4 regions of the Halomonas sp. R57-5 genome follow, and region 1 is predicted to be linked to each of the others. Evidence: predicted binding sites of a transcription regulator. Region 1 holds the regulator's gene; each other region holds the start of a gene.

Region 1 (2,633 bases):
GAAGGAGCAGCGAAACAGCGCGCCCTTGCCGGGATGAGATTCAATTTGCAGCTGTGCATCGTGACGCAATAGCACGTGCTTAACGATCGCCAAGCCTAAGCCTGTACCACCGGTCGCAGTGCTGCGCCCCTTATCGACTCGGTAAAAGCGTTCGGTTAAGCGGGGAATATGAACGGGATCAATCCCTTCACCATTGTCTTCAACATCTATATAGCCCCCGCCAGTAGCGCTAGCTTTCCAGCGCAGTGTGATTTGGCTGCCTGCTGGCGTGTAGCGCACCGCATTAAAGGCCAGATTAGAGACGGCGCTGCGAATTTCCTGTTCGCTACCTAACAGCCGCGCATCGCTTTCAAGCGCCACTGTGATGGTATGCCGCTGATGCGACAGGGCCAGCGCATCATCACAAACGCTTTGTAGTAAAGGCCCAAGTGGCAGCGGGTGATGATCTTTACCGCCCTGATCAATCTCCAGACGCGAAAGCAGCAATAAGTCATTGACCAAATTCTGCATCCGCTGGGTCTGTTCCTGCATTTGCTGGATACTACGACCTAATCGCGGCGGCAACTGATCGGCAATATCACTGTAGGTTTCCAAATAGCCGGAGAGCACGGTCAAAGGAGTGCGCAGCTCGTGGGAGACATTGGCAACAAAGTCGCGCCGCATCTGCTCAAGGCGATGCAAGCGGGTGATATCGCGCGCCATCACCAAGCGTTCATCGTCACCGTACAGGGTAATTTGATACTGCAGAATTCGCCGTTCATCAATCGGCGAGGTTAGCGTTAATGGCTCACTGTAGTTACGCGCATTAAAGTAACTGATAAAGCTTGGATCGCGCAGCAGATTGGTAATGTGCTGACCACGGTCATGGGCGGTTTGTAGCCCTAGCATGGCGGTGGCAGCGCTGTTCCACCACTCCAGATCACCGTGACGGTCAAGCATGACCACGCTGTCGCGCATCGCTTCAGACGACTCTTGAATACGCGCTAAGGTAGCGCGCAGACGGCTTTGGGTAATACGCTGGCTTTTTTGATAGCGGTATAAGCGGTCAAATAMCTCGCCCCACATTCCGCGAGCAGCAGGCGGCTCATCGTGTGGGTGAAGGGTGAGCCACTGGTAGAGCTCGCGCAACTGACGTAAATGGTAAAACAGGCATACCGCTAGCCCTGCCGAAAGCCCTAGCCCAGCCGAGCCCAATAGCCAACCTAAGCAAGTACCCAGCGTGGACAGCCACGCTATTCGCCACAGCTCACGACTCCATAAACGCACATTTACACCCGTGCAGAGAAACGGTAACCGGTACCCCGAACCGTTTGAATCAGGTTTTGATGCACGTCGCCCAGCGCTTTGCGCAAGCGGCGAATATGCACATCGACCGTGCGTTCTTCGACGTAGACGTTGCCGCCCCACACTTGGTCAAGCAGTTGGCTACGCGTGTAAGCGCGCTCTTGATGGGTCATAAAAAACTGCAGCAAACGGTACTCGGTAGGCCCCATTTCCAGCGCTTTGCCGTGGGCGCTGACCCGGTGGCTTACCGGATCAAGTAGCAGACCGTTAATCTCTATCGGGTCTTCAACCCCACGCGGGGTCGCACGGCGCAGCACCGCCTTTAACCGAGCCACCAATTCCCGGGGTGAAAAGGGCTTGGTGATATAGTCATCGGCACCGGCTTCAAGCCCTTGAATTTTATTATCCTCTTCGCCTTTAGCGGTGAGCATAATAATAGGAATTTCGGCGGTAGCTTCTTCACGCTTTAAGCGCCTTGCCAGCTCAATTCCGCTAGTGCCCGGCATCATCCAGTCCAGCAGCAGTAGATCGGGTTGGTGGTCAACCACCATAGCATGAGCATCTTGGGCATTATCCGCTTCGAGCACGCGATAGTCAGCCATTTCCAGCGCTACCGCGATCATCTCGCGAATCGACGCTTCATCATCGACAATCAGAACGGTCTTGGCGGTCATACCAGAGCCTCACGGTGTTCGAAAAAACTAGTTCAAAGAAAGCGAATTCAAAGAAAAACAGTTMAATGACATGTCAATGACGATAACACCATGACTTGATGACAGTTACATGMCAACCGCCGAGATTACCCAGTGATAGGCCACCAACTTAGCGCGATACCGGCAAAAATCAGTAGCCCCGACCAGTGATTATTGAGAAACGCCTGGAAGCAGGGATCCCGCTCCTGATAGCGAATTAAGCGCTGCTGATGCAGGAAAGTCGCCGCCATGGCCGCAAGCCCTAACCAGAAGAATCCACCTAAACCAACCCGCCAGCCTACCCAGGCCAACAACCCCAGAGTGGCTAACTGGAGCAGGCCGATAATCAAACGATCCGCGTTTCCAAACAGCACGGCCGTCGATTTAATGCCAATTTTTAAATCGTCGTCGCGATCGACCATGGCGTACTGGGTATCATAGGCCACTGTCCAGCACACATTAGCGCAGAATAGCAGCCATGCTTCCAGCGGCACGTGGCCAAGCACGGCGCCAAAAGCCATCGGAATTGCCCAGGAAAAAGCCGCGCCCAGCACCACCTGGGGAAAGTGGGTATAGCGCTTCATAAACGGATAAATAATCGCCAGCAGCACCCCGCCCAGCGAGAGCAGCACCGTAAACCAGTTGGTTAGTAGTACC
Region 2 (3,584 bases), 410 kb from region 1:
CTATAGCCATTCCCTTTATGCCAAGCGCCGCGTGCTGGACGTTGCTGATGCACGCATGCTGGTGGCCGAAGCGGATACTCCGCTTGAGATTTTGAGTCAGAAGTTGACCGACAGCCGGGATATTGAGCAAGAGGACTTTGTCATCGTTAACGCTAACGGTGACTACCTGGGGATGGGCAATATCGTTGACCTTTTGCGTGAGATTACCGCGATTCAGGTGCGCCAAGCGCGGCATGCCAACCCGCTCACCGGCCTGCCGGGTAATATCCTGATCAATGAAACCCTGGCGGCTTATTTGGCCTCCGGGCATGGGTTTGCCGCGGCCTATGTTGACTTGGATAACTTTAAAGCCTTTAACGATGCCTATGGCTACGCCCGAGGTGACCACATCATCATTTCGCTATCGCGGCTGCTGCAAGCACAGGTAGAGAATGCCGGGGGCTTTATTGGCCATATTGGCGGCGATGATTTTATGATGTTGCTGCCGCTTGAGCACTGGGAAAGTGTTTGTCAGCAAATTCTGCACTCATTCGAGGTGATGGCGCCGGGCTTCTATGAAGAGGCTGATCGCCTTCAGGGCGGGATTCACATCGAAAACCGTCAAAATAGAATGACGTTTTTTCCCTTTGTGAGCGTCTCGATTGCGGTAAAACCCATCCACGATACGACTACCTGCCAATCGCTGGATATCGCAGGCGAGCTTTCTGAGCTGAAGCACCAGGCCAAAAAAATGCCCGGTAACAGCCTGTTTGTAGAGCGCCGCGGCCACGAGGCTTTTCAAACTGCAGATTAACTGTCCTTCGCCAAAACGTCACGAAGCGGTCATATAAGTGTCCCATTTTTGTCATCTGGGGTCGTCAGGATGTTGTCATCTTTTAATAACTCTACAGAACGCTACAGGTGACCCATGCAGACATTATCTTTTTCCCGCACGTTAATTAGCGCCGCCGTTGCCAGTGCCTTCGCCTTAGCCGCGGTGAGCGCCTCTGCGGACCTTTCATCGCGCTATGTGGATAACGATGGCGATATGGTCGCCGATGTCCCCAGCGACGAGTCACAGTGGGTTGACCCGGATACCTTGGTGTTTGCCTACACGCCGGTTGAAGACCCCGCGGTTTACGCGGATGTCTGGTCTGACTTTCTGGATCACTTGAGCGAAGCCACTGGCAAAAAAATCCAGTTCTTCCCGGTGCAGTCCAACGCTGCCCAGCAGGAAGCGCTGCGCGCTGGCCGTCTGCACGTAGCCGGTTTTAATACCGGTGGCGTACCGGTGGCGGTTAACTGCGGTGGTTTCCGCCCGTTTGCGATGATGGCCGCTGAAGATGGCAGCTTTGGGTACGAGATGGAAATCATCACCTATCCAGGCAGCGGCATTGAGGCTGTTGAAGACCTGGAAGGTCGCCAGTTAGCGTTTACTTCCGAGACCTCCAACTCCGGTTTCCGCGCTCCCTCCGCGCTGCTGCGTTCAGAGTACGGTTTGGAAGCGGGTGAAGATTTTGAGACCGCTTTCTCGGGCTCTCATGACAACTCCATTCTCGGCGTGGTTAACGAAGACTACGAAGCTGCTGCAATAGCTAACTCCGTTGGCAAGCGAATGATTTCCCGCGGTGTGGTTAGCGAAGGTGATTACGACATTATCTACACCTCACAAACCTTCCCTACCACCGCGTACGGGCTGGCCAATAACCTGAATCCGGAACTTGCTGAGAAAATTCAGGATGCGTTCTTCAGCTACGACTGGGAAGGCACGGCCCTCGAGTCAGAATTCGCTAACTCCGGCGAAGCACAGTTTATTCCGATTACTTATCAGGAAAACTGGGAAGTTATTCGCACCATTGCCGACGCCAACGGCGTGACCTACGACTGCGATTAATCAGTCGGTTATCAGCAATTATTCGGCCAGGAGGGCTCACCTTCTGGCCGTTTCGCTATACATAAGAGGTAGAACGATGTTGACACTCAGTGGCGTAGGCAAGCGCTACCCAACCGGGGACCGAGCGCTTACCGATATTGAGCTCACCCTGCCCAAAGGCCAGGTAATGGCGCTGATAGGACCTTCTGGCGCGGGTAAAAGTACCCTTATTCGCTGTGTGAACCGATTGGTTGAACCTACCCAGGGCAGCATTCGCCTGGAGAACACCGAACTCACCAAGCTCTCGGGCCACAAGCTGCGTCACGCCCGCCGCTCCATGGGGATGATTTTTCAGGAGTACGCACTGGTAGACCGGCTCACCGTGATGGAAAACGTGCTGTCTGGTCAGCTCGGTTACGTGGGTTTTTGGCGCAGCTTTTTGCGCCGCTACCCCCAGGAGGCAGTGGTCGAAGCCTTCCGTCTGCTAGAGCGGGTAGGGCTGACCCATGCCATCGACAAGCGCGCCGATGCATTGTCCGGCGGCCAGCGCCAGCGGGTGGGTATCGCCAGGGCGCTACTGCAAAGCCCCAAGCTGTTGCTGGTTGACGAGCCGACCGCCAGCCTCGACCCGAAAACCTCCCGCCAGATCATGCGCTTGATTCGCGAGCTATGCGCAGAGCGCGAGCTGGCGGCGATTATCAATATCCACGATGTGGCCCTGGCTCAGCAGTTTGCTGACCGTATTGTCGGCCTGCGCGCTGGAGAGATCGTGTTTGATGGCCTGCCCAGCGAACTCACCAGCGAGATCCTCACCACGATCTACGGTGAAGAGGATTGGGACACCACGCCTGAACCCATGGACGATGAAGTCAGCGGCGATGAGGCGACTAACACTACTCCGATTAATCCTCCCTACGCGCGGGTAATGTCGTCAATTGAAGCGGGAGTGGCACGATGAGCGAGCAGGCACGCCAGCAGGCGGCGCAGCGCGGTCAGTGGCGGCGACTACCGCTAATTGAAAGTCCCCGCTTGCGCTGGGGGCTCGCCATCGGCGCGGTGGTTTATCTGTTTTTAGCGCTTGCCTCGGTAGAGGTGAACTGGGCGCGGGTGGCGGAAGGCGCAGGCCGGGCGGTTAATTTTTTAGGCGCCTTTATGCAGCCTGACTTTGTCAGCCGCTACGACGATATCGTCGCAGGCTTGCTGGAAAGTTTGACCATGACGCTCACCTCCACGGTATTGGGTGTACTACTGGCGATACCCGTGGGCTTAGGGGCAGCGCGGAATATTTCGCCGCTACCGATCTACTTTGTGTGTCGCGCGATTATTGCCGTCTCCCGTACGTTTCAAGAGATCATCATCGCCATTCTGTTTGTGGTGATGTTCGGCTTTGGCCCTTTCGCGGGCATGATCACTCTGGCCTTCGCGACGATTGGCTTTATGGCCAAGCTGTTGGCGGAAGATATTGAAGACTTGGATTGGCGTCAGGTGGAGGCGGTGAGGGCGACCGGTGCGAGCTGGTGGCAGACCATGAATCACGCCGTGCAGCCCCAGGTGATGCCGCGTTTGATCGGGCTCTCCATGTACCGCCTGGATATCAACTTCCGTGAGTCGTCGGTGATTGGCATTGTCGGCGCGGGCGGTATCGGCGCCACGCTGAATACCTCGCTGAGCCGCTATGAGTACGACACCTCCGCGGCGATTCTGTTGATCATCATCGCCATCGTGCTGCTGT
Region 3 (5,957 bases), 360 kb from region 1:
TGGCTCGGGCGGGGACACCGGAGCATCCCGCTGCTTTGAAGGAACACACCTGTATCAATATGCGCTGGCCCAGCGGAGGACACCTATTCCATTGGGAATTCGAGCGCGAAGGTCAGTCCGTTCGGGTGGCTGTGACCGGCCCGCTGTGTACCAACGATGTGGCAACGCGACTGCGTGCGGTCAAGGATGGACTTGGTATTGGTTATTTCCTTGAGCCGGAGGTGAGGGGCTTGCTATCGGCCGGCGATGCCGTTGAGGTGCTGGCGTCTTGGTGTCCAAGGGAGCCAGGGTTCTACCTCTACTACCCAGGCAACCGACTGGTCACTCCGCAACTTCGGGCGTTCCTCGATCATGTCATGGCGTGCAGTCGGAAAGTCGTTGCTACGTAATAAGATCATTTAACCTGCATCCGATGGCAGAAGGAAATCAACCAGATATTCCGATTACCAAAAATAATATCTAGGCTGTGTCGATTCGTGAGCACGTCAAACGACTACAGAGAGTCACTACCCTGACCAACCAGGAGGCTCTCAATGAAATTCATGCTGATACGCCGTGCCGATGCCAATACCGAGAATGGCGCTATGCCATCCCAGGAAATGTTTGCCGCCATGGCTGCTTATAACCAGCGCATGACCGAGGCTGGCGTGTTTTTGAGCGGCGATGGCTTACATCCGACCAGTGACGGATGTCTGATCCGTTTCAAAAACGGTGAGCCCACCATCATCCCCGGGCCTTTGTCGCCAGCCAGTGAGCGTATTGCCGGTTACAGCGTGCTGGAAGCCCCTTCTCTGCAGGCGGCCATTGAGTGGGCCCAGCAATGGCCTACTCAGGATGCCGATGGCAACGTGACCCTTGAATTACGGCGCTACTTTTCACTGGAGGATTTTGAGCCCGGTGCCGGAATTGAGCAGCACCGTAACCTTGCTCGTGTACCCGATGCCATGAACGTGCACGTTGCCTTTCCCGGCACCTGCCGGGAGGCCATGCAGTTCTATGCTGATGTAACCGGAGGGCATTTGGAGTGCCTGTTAACCTATGCTGACACACCCGCCGCTGAACACACGCCGCCCGCCCTTCATGACCGCATCATCCATGCCTCACTGAATCTACGGGGACGCCGCTTGATGGGCGCGGATCTGGCAGCTGACTGCTATACACCACCGCAAGGGATAGAGGTTCAATTGGAGTATCAGGATATCGAGCAGGCCGCCCGAACCTTTGCTCAGCTAGCGGAGGGTGGAAAGATTATCATGCCGTTCGAAGCGACCTTCTGGTCACCAGGGTTCGGCATGACGGTAGATCGTTTTGGCGTCGGCTGGATGGTAAACGTTCCATCAGACAACTGCCCCTTGGCCACAGAAGGAGACTCCCCATGAAGTACGTTGCGCTGGTCTATTACCAGGAACAGATTATCAACGCCATGAGCGAACAGGAGTGGCACGACCTCAACCAGGAATGCATTGCTGGGGTTGAGCGCCTGAGCGCCAGCGGCCACTACCTGGCCGGACAGCCGTTACAACCGACGGAGACCGCCACCACCGTGCGCGTGCGCGATGGCGAAACGCTGATCTCCGATGGCCCCTTCGCGGAAACCAAGGAGCAATTGGCTGGCTTCTATCTGCTGGAAGCCCACGACCTGAACGAGGCACTGCAGCTGGCTAGCCGCATTCCGCCCGCCCGGTTGGGCAGCATTGAAGTCCGCCCGGTTCGAGAACTGCCACCTAAAGCAGCACCCAAAACAGAAATAGGAGAACAATCATGAATACTGCCGCCTACCCCTATGTGGATGGTTTCGTCGCTGCCGTGCCTAGCGCTAATAAAGCTGAGTTTATTGAACATGCCCGTGCCGCGGCCGTTGTGTTCAAGGAGCACGGGGCGCTCCGCGTGGTGGAGTGCTGGGGCGATGATGTGCCCGATGGGGAAGTGACCTCCTTCACCATGGCGGTTAAGCGCAAGGATGACGAGACGGTTATTTTTTCATGGATAGAGTGGCCATCCCGCGCCGTGCGCGATGAAGCCATGCCCAAAGCCATGCAGGACCCTCGCCTGCAGATGGACGTTAACCCGATGCCATTTGATGGTAAGAGACTCATTTATGGAGGCTTTGCAAGCATCATCAATGAGTAAGCGTGAACAAGTGGCCCAGAGATTTAATCCGAATCGTCCTGGGCCCCATTCTCTTCAACTACATCTTGTTGAGTTACATCAGTGATCCGCCCTTCAACCTGGTAGAACACTTCTTTGCGTTCCACCATATAGTCGCGCAGCATTTCCCAATCGGTATTGCCGACAATGGTGTTACGGCCATCGGCGTAGGCTTCACCGAGTACCGTATGGCTGTCGCCACCGGCGGCGGTGAAGTTGTTGGTGGCGATGGTATAAGTACGCTCTGGATCAATCGCCTGCATCGCACCTTCCTGGACAACGTTTAGGCTGATCACCCGTTCACCTGGCGGCTCGCTGCTGTCATACATCAACTCAACGCCTGCTGACACCTGCAGAAAACCGCCGTCTTCGCCGGGAGCATTAGCCAGGGCGATCTCGAAGGTTTCCAGCAGCTCGGCGCCGGTAACGTCGACCAACGTCAGGCGATTGCCAAACGGCTGTACGGCGATTAGATCGCCTACGGACACATCGCCCCTCTCAATCGCTTCGCGGATACCACCGCTATTTTGGATCGCCATGACCGTGTCGGGCGCTACCTGCTGCGCGGCATGCAGCTGGGCATCGGTGATTAAATTGCCCAGCGCTGTTTCATTGGCACGCACGCTGTGTTCATCGCCGCTGCCGTGGCGGGGGTTGGGCAACTCTGAGATCGCCTTGGCGCCGATCAAGGTATCCCGCAGTGTTTCAATCTCAGCGGTGTAGGGTTCAAGCCGCTGAGCCGCGTCGGAATCCGCCTCACGATCGTCGGCGGCGAGCAGCTCGCCACTAGTATCCACCACCACGCCTTCCTCGTCGAAGGTGACCTGCATAACCCCAAGGTGCTGACCATACTCGCCTGCCTGGCCAATCACCGTCGGCGATGGGAGCCCCTCACCAGCGTGGCTCTCGCTTAGCAGCCTGGGGGGCGAAACCTGGCTATGGCTGTGTCCGCCAATAATAATGTCGATACCTTCGACGTGCTCCGCTAGCAGCAAGTCGTTACCCACGCTGGGGTCGCTGTCGTAACCAAGATGGGTAAGGGCAATAATTTTGTTAACGCCCTGCTCTTCAAACGCTGCCACCATGGCTTCAGCCGCTTCACGATAATCGCTGATGGCTATTTGGCCGGGGCTTGAGATCGTTTCGCTATCCTGGGTGCTTAACCCAAAAATGCCGATCTGTTCGCCATTGTGCTCAACCACAATGCCGTCATAGAGCTGCCCGGCTTGCGGATCTACGCTGACAGACTCACCCAGCATGTCAGCAAACTCAGGGCCTGCTGAAAAGTCTAGATTGGCCCCTAATATGGGAAACTCGGCGCCTGCAAAAAATGCCGCTAACGCCTGATGCCCCTGTTCCGGGTCACCCAAGTCAAACTCATGATTACCCGGCACAAAGGCGTCGTAGCCCATCAAATTCATGAATTCGAGAGCATCCTGGCCCTGAAACTCAGTGAAATAGAGCGTGCCCGAAAAGATATCACCGGCTTCCAGCAGTAATCCTTCACCGTAAGTCTCCCGCGCTTCATTCAGCGTGGTGATCAAATAGGGATACTGATCGGTACGCCCGTGTAGATCATTGGTGTGAAACAGCGTCAAGGTGAAGTTATCAGCCAAGGCGGGAGGAACGGTGACGAATAACGCTGTCCCTAGCGCCATGCCATAGCGGTGAAAACGCATTTAAATGACTCCTTTCATATCGGTGTTTAGACACCTTAGCAGTAAAGCAAGCCAATGGCGGAGCTGTCATTAATCCGTGACGAGATCGTCATCTTCATTACATGTTCCCGTCATCGTCGGCTGCCACCCTGGCTAGCACTTCAATGTAGCCTTCTTTCGCCGACAGGATAACGACTAATGCATAAAGCCTATGTCCATAAAAACAGTGCCCGTAAAAACCTCGCCCGTAAAACTAGCGCTAAGCCTCGCGATCGCAGGGATTTCTCTCGCTGCGTCATCGAGCGTGTTCGCCAATGATGATTTGAGCAATGTCTGCCCTAATCCGATTCGCATGGCGGATACCGGCATTGAAGGCATGGGGCCGCTAGAAGACGCTTTCGGCCCCTTCGCCGAAGCGTTTACAACAACTACTGGTCTTGAATTGGAAATGTTTAGCCTAAGCAACCGCACGGCCGCAGGCACGGCGCTTCAGTACGACGATGTAGACCTGGTTTTCGCTGGCCCCTCTGAGTTTGTGCTGTTCGATCGTGAAAGCGATATCGAAATCCTGTTTGCCATTGAGCGCCCGCATTACGGCAGCAGCTTTTTTGTACCCGCCGACAGCGATATCGAAACCCTAGCTGACCTAGAAGGCCACCGCGTAGCGCTGAAAGATGTGGGCTCCACCAGCGGGCATATCTTCCCCAGCCAGATGTTGGTAGACGCCGGCCTGGATATCGATCGTGATCTAGAAATCATTATGGCCGGTGATGCACGCATTGCGGCACTCGTTAATGGTGATGTAGACGCCATGGGCGGTGGCAACCGGGATATCGACGAAATTCAGGCGATGGATCCCGATGGCGAATACCGCGTAATCGCCAAAAGCGATGTACTGCCCGGCGATCCGGTGGTGATGCGCGGCTCTCTGGATGACGCCTGCAAAACCGCCCTACGCGAGTCGCTCAAAGCTAATGCCGACAAGCTATGGAACGCATTGGTTGCAACGGATCGCAACGAAGATAAGTTCTTAAACCGGGACTCTTCGCTAGGCTTTGAGCGCACCAACGCAGATTACGACGTAGTACGCCGCGCCTACGAAGCAGCGGGTATCGATCTGTAAACATTTCCCTCTTTTCGCTCCACAACGGCACAGGGATGTGCTGCTAATAAGCAGGTCTGTCCATGAACATTCAATTTATCCACCTCCTGCCGCTAACGCAGGAGGTTTTTTTATGAAGGCTATCAGCGTTCACAATCTGCATAAACACTACGGGCAGTTGCACGTACTGCGTGGCTTAACGCTGGAGATTACTCGAGGCGAGTGCGTCATTTTGTTGGGTGCGAACGGCTGCGGTAAATCGACGTTAATGCGCTGCCTAAATGGTCTAACATCCCATGATCAAGGGGAGATCACTATTTTGGGCGACTCCCTCACTCACCTTTCTAAACCACAATTACGCCAGCTACGACGCAAAGTGGGTGTGGTTTTCCAGCAATTTAATCTGGTGCAGAACGTCAGCGTGTTTCAAAACGTGCTGTATGGCGCTATGGGTCAGCAACGTTTTGGCTTGCTCTCCTCGCTCGCTTGCTTTGCCACTAATGAGTTACGCGAGCGCGCCATGGCCTCGCTTGAACGCGTAGGGTTAGCGCATAAGGCCCACGCGGATTGCCGTGAGCTCTCCGGCGGTCAACAGCAGCGCGTGGCAATTGCCCGCACACTGATGCAAGACGCCGAGATCATTATTGCCGATGAGCCAGTGGCCAGCCTTGACCCGAAAGCCGGTAAGGAAATCATGGATCTGCTGCTGGACGTGGTGTCGGAGCGACGTTTAACCGTGCTGTGCACGCTGCACCAGTTGGAGTTAGCCCAACAGTACGGCGACCGTATTATCGGTATGAAAGCGGGGCAAATAGTCCTTGATACGCCACGGCCAGAAGTCGCGCTAGCTACTATGCAGCAGCTCTACCAGGGCGATGTCCGGGTTGACCAAGCCTCCACCCCTGCTGTTGATGACGCCGCCCTACCCACTGCCTGATACGTTAACGAGGAAACTATGTCGAATCTCCGCCGAACCACAACGCCTTTACCGCCGCGTTTCGCCAATCCTTCCCCGTTTACCTGGGGCGTGGTGGTGATTTTTTTAGCGC
Region 4 (4,463 bases), 550 kb from region 1:
CATACGTCCCCTCAAAGCGACAAAAAAGTCGTTGGACAGGCGACCACTGTCAGTATGGTGGTAGAGGGGACTCAACACGAACAACATGCCTTTGCGTTGCGGGGCTCGCCCAGCGAGCAGGTGGTGCTGGAGGGCGAAGCCGTCATGCATGACGGCCCACCACTGCTGTTGCCAGGCACCTTGCTATCAACAAGGGCATGGATTGGCCGACGCCTAGATAACGCCAACGGCGAAGCGATTGGTGTGATGATGGTGTTTTATCGTCAGCCGTTGACTACCAATGCCTTTGCTACCTCGGTGCTGAAAATTCTCTCTACCGGCGCTGCGGCAGAGCTTGAGCGCCGCCGCGACCATCGCCATATGCACCAGTTGGCCTATACCGATACCACCACTGGCTTACCTAACCGCGTCCGTTTTATGGAGCTGTTAGCGCAGATGTGGAAAGAGGCCCACCAGAGTGAGCTTGGTCTTTCGCTGCTGCTATTGGATATCCGCCGTTTTAAGGAGGTGAATGACCTGCACGGCCACCAGGTGGGAGATCAACTGCTGGTGACGGTGGCGGATCGTCTAAAGCAGATCAGCCACGCGCATGGCTCGCTGGCGCGCTTATCCGGGGATGAGTTTGCCTTGTTAGTCGCCGCTGCCGACCCCGTTGATATCGGCGGTCTTGTCGAGCAGCTACGCTCAGCGGTGAAGCAGCCGCTGTCTTTGCAGCGTCGCGTCTTTCACCTCGATGTCAGCATTGGTTTTGCCCATTACCCGCAAGATGTCGCTGAAGCTGGCGAATTATTTAATGCCGCTAGTATTGCCCTCCACCACGCCAAGCGGCGCGAAAACAGCACCTCTCCTTATACTCAAATTATGCGTCATGAGCTGCATCGACGCCAACTGATGAGCGAACGGCTCAGCGCCGCGATCACTGAACACAAGTTAGCGCTCAACTTTCAGCCCCAGGTGGACCTAACCAATGGCCGGTTGACCGGTGCAGAAGCCCTATGCCGCTGGTACGACGCTGAGTGGGGGTGGGTAAGCCCTGGCGAGTTTATTCCCCTGGCCGAAGAGCGCGGCCTTATCCGCGCCCTGGGGGACTGGGTGCTGGAAGAGTCTGCCAAGCAGTTAATCACATGGCGAAATCAGCCCGGTGGAGGGTTGCCAGGCAGGCTATCGATCAATATTTCCGCCCAACAGTTTGCCGACCCAGAGCTCAATAGCCACATAGCGCGCCTCACCGCTGGTGTTCCGCCGAGCGCGATCGCCCTGGAGCTCACCGAAAGCGATTTTATGCGCGACCCAGATCAGGCCGTTGAGATTACCCACGCCATGCGTCAAGCGGGATACTCGCTCTCCATCGACGATTTTGGCACCGGCTACTCCTCTCTCTCCTATTTGCGGCGCTTCGCCGCCGACGCGCTGAAAATAGATATCTCGTTTGTGCGTGAAATGCTCGAAAATAAAAATGATCGCACCATTGTGCAAACCATCATTGCCATGGCGCAGGCGTTAGAAATGAAGACTGTGGCAGAAGGTGTCGAAACCCAAGAGCAAGCTCATTTGCTTGCCGACATGGGCTGTAATGAAGCGCAAGGCTACTGGTTTGGCCGCCCATTACCGGCGGATGAGTTTGCGGCAGCGTGGTTGACCCCTTAAACCCTTATCATCGTCATCGTCTTGTCATCACCTTTGGCATACCCTACGCGCCGCCAACCCGCGATGAAAGGAGTGCCCCATGCGCCTGGCCCTGTTTGATCTTGACGACACCCTCCTGGACGGAGACTGCAGCGACCGCTGGAATTTATGGATGATAGAGCAAGGTTGGATCAGCGATGCCGAGGCCTTTATGGCTCGTGCCGAAAAGATGCATCTGGCCTATCACGCGGGCAAGCTGAAACTTGAAGAGTATCTGGCCATGACCCTGGCACCGCTGCGCGGACGCCGGGTGAAAGATGTGCAAAAAGAGGTCGAGCGCTTTGTGGCCACGCACCTGCAACCGCGTATTTTTGAACAAGCCTGGGCCTGCCTGGAAGCGCACCGCCAGGCTGGCGATACCCTGCTACTGATTTCTGCCTCGTCACGCCATCTGGTCGAGCCGATTGCCACCACCCTGGGGATTGAGCATGTGCTGGCGGTCGAGCTAAGCGTGGAGCACGGAGTGAATGAAGACGCGCGCTATACCGGCGGTAGCGAAGGTATTTTTTCCTATCGCGGCGGCAAGGTGCTGCGCTTGAAAGAGTGGCTGGCCGAACAGCAGATCACTGCTTGCCACACCACCTTCTATTCAGACTCCCGCAACGATTTACCGTTACTGCAATATGTCGATTGCCCCGTGGCAGTTAACCCAGACCCGGTACTGGCCGAGGTGGCTAGCGTTGAAGGTTGGCGGCGCTTAGACTGGCGGACGCCCTCAAGCGCTTCGTCGCCTAATGCTCTGCCAGGAAAATCGGCGCATGTCTGATGCCTACTATTTACAGTTAACCGAACAGCTTCGCACATTAATCGATCAAAATGCCGCCCTGTGGGAAGGCAAGCTTCCCGCCGAGCGGTCATTGGCCGAGCGCTTTGCCACCACCCGCGTGACCCTGCGCCAAGCGCTTTCTCAGCTAGAAGGGGAGGGMCTGATACACCGCAGCAATCGACGCGGCTGGTTTATTTCTCCCGCCCGTTTGGTTTACGACCCCACCCGTGACGCGGGTTTTAACGACTATGTGCGCGCCCAGGGGCGGCAGCCACGCACGGCCGTTTTGAAGCTGGAAAGCCGCGCTCACCCGCCCGCGGCTCGGGCGCTGGGGCTGCCGGATGACCAGCCGTTTCAGCATATTCGCCGCCGCCGCTACGTGGATGACCGCGCGGTGCTGGTGGAGTCGCTGTGGGTAGTACCCGAGCGTGCCCCAGAGTTGCTAGATATCTATAGTGGGCAATCGCTTTGGGGGCTGTTGCGAGAGCGCTGGGGGCACTACCTGGCCAATCGCTCTATTCGCATGGTCTCAGAAGCGCTTTCGCCAATGGATGCCGAAGAGCTATTCGTTGCACCCGGCACTGCCGGGTTAAATATTAACCGTGCCATTTTAGACGACCAGCAGCGCCCTATTGAGTTTGATGAAGAGCACTGGCTGCACGATTCGCTGTGTATCAGCGTGGAGCTATCCGGTCAGCGCTAGCGGAAACGACCTAGTCGCGGTCATCACCAGTTAAAAAAACGTTCAAACAAGCGTCATCGCAGTGTCATTTAACGCCTGCAAACTTCTGGTCTATACCAATCAGCCGGGAGACTATCATGATGATGCCACGCCGTTTATTCCCTTCAACGTTGTTAGCAGGTGCTGCTGCTGTTGCGCTTGCTTCCAACGCCCAAGCAACCGAATTAACGGTGTATACCGCCGTTGAGTCGGACGACCTGCAAAAATATGCTGAACGCTTCAACGCGGCCCACCCGGATATCGAGATTAACTGGGTGCGCGACTCCACCGGCGTGATTACCGCCCGCCTGCTGGCCGAGAAAGACAACCCCCAGGCTGACGTGATCTGGGGCCTGGCCGCTACCAGCCTGCTGGTGTTGGAAGAGGAGGGCATGCTGGAGCGCTACGCTCCCGCTGGCGTTGAGAATCTCGACCCCAAATTTGTCGATGTGGCCTATCGTGATGGTGAAGACCCGGCTTGGGTGGGTATGGACGCCTGGGTCGCTGCTATTTGCTACAACACCATTGAGGGCGAGCGCCAGGGCGTGCCGATGCCGACCTCTTGGGAAGACCTTACCCAGCCTGAGTTTGAAGGCCATGTGATCATGCCTAACCCCAACTCGTCGGGTACCGGCTACCTGGATGTAGCCAGCTGGCTGCAGCTATGGGAAGAGGATCAGGGCTGGGATTACATGGATCGGCTGCATAACAACATCGCCCGTTACKCCCATTCGGGCTCCGCCCCTTGTAGCCTGGCGGCGACAGGTGAAACCGTGGTGGGCGTGTCATTTGCCTTCCGCGGTGCGCGCTTGAAGTCCCAGGGTGCGCCTATTGAAGTTATCTTCCCTGAAGAAGGGCTGGGCTGGGATATGGAGGCCGCCGCTATTATGACTGGTACCGACAAGCAGGAAGCCGCGCAAACGCTTATGGATTGGGCAATCTCCCGCGATGCCAACGAACTCTATAACGAAGGCTATGCAGTGGTTGCCTACCCAGGTGTGGCACAGCCGATTGAAAACTACCCCTCCGATATTACTGATCGCATGATCGACGCCGACTTCCAGTGGGCTGCCGTCAATCGCGAACGCGTGCTGGCCGAGTGGCAGCGTCGCTACGATGGTAAAACCGAGCAATAAGCCGCGATCAGTTGCCCCGGCCAGTGTGCCGGGGCATGGAGATGTTATGCACACGACAATGACATCGCTGCTGGCGGCCGACGCGCCGACAGTGATGACCCCCACGACGCCCCATTTACGCATTGAAGCGGTGACCAAGCGTTTTGGTACCTTT

The links. Region 1 encodes PhoB, which activates phosphate uptake and scavenging genes when phosphate is short. Its sites were predicted from a motif close to TGTCATANNNNTGTCANA; they were not measured.
Region 2: the regulator PhoB is predicted to act here: its motif matches at 832-849, upstream of phnD (phosphate/phosphite/phosphonate ABC transporter substrate-binding protein).
Region 3: the regulator PhoB is predicted to act here: its motif matches at 3,892-3,909, upstream of HALO_RS21505 (bifunctional metallophosphatase/5'-nucleotidase).
Region 4: the regulator PhoB is predicted to act here: its motif matches at 3,207-3,224, upstream of HALO_RS02700 (putative 2-aminoethylphosphonate ABC transporter substrate-binding protein).

The regions. Positions count from the first base shown of each region.
Region 1 is NZ_LN813019.1:40,027-42,659, reverse strand. It holds gene phoR (phosphate regulon sensor histidine kinase PhoR) at 1-1,266, opposite strand, end outside; gene phoB (phosphate regulon transcriptional regulator PhoB) at 1,269-1,958, opposite strand; gene ubiA (4-hydroxybenzoate octaprenyltransferase) at 2,084-2,633, opposite strand, start outside.
Region 2 is NZ_LN813019.1:4,661,256-4,664,839, reverse strand. It holds gene HALO_RS21270 (EAL domain-containing protein) at 1-793, shown strand, start outside; gene phnD (phosphate/phosphite/phosphonate ABC transporter substrate-binding protein) at 908-1,873, shown strand; gene phnC (phosphonate ABC transporter ATP-binding protein) at 1,950-2,810, shown strand; gene phnE (phosphonate ABC transporter, permease protein PhnE) at 2,807-3,584, shown strand, end outside.
Region 3 is NZ_LN813019.1:4,711,349-4,717,305, forward strand. It holds gene HALO_RS21485 (LysR family transcriptional regulator) at 1-389, shown strand, start outside; gene HALO_RS21490 (YciI family protein) at 534-1,379, shown strand; gene HALO_RS21495 (YciI family protein) at 1,376-1,765, shown strand; gene HALO_RS21500 (DUF1428 domain-containing protein) at 1,762-2,130, shown strand; gene HALO_RS21505 (bifunctional metallophosphatase/5'-nucleotidase) at 2,154-3,827, opposite strand; gene phnD (phosphate/phosphite/phosphonate ABC transporter substrate-binding protein) at 4,018-4,929, shown strand; gene phnC (phosphonate ABC transporter ATP-binding protein) at 5,042-5,845, shown strand; gene phnE (phosphonate ABC transporter, permease protein PhnE) at 5,864-5,957, shown strand, end outside.
Region 4 is NZ_LN813019.1:592,858-597,320, forward strand. It holds gene HALO_RS02685 (bifunctional diguanylate cyclase/phosphodiesterase) at 1-1,647, shown strand, start outside; gene HALO_RS02690 (HAD family hydrolase) at 1,727-2,452, shown strand; gene HALO_RS02695 (UTRA domain-containing protein) at 2,445-3,155, shown strand; gene HALO_RS02700 (putative 2-aminoethylphosphonate ABC transporter substrate-binding protein) at 3,272-4,309, shown strand; gene HALO_RS02705 (putative 2-aminoethylphosphonate ABC transporter ATP-binding protein) at 4,356-4,463, shown strand, end outside.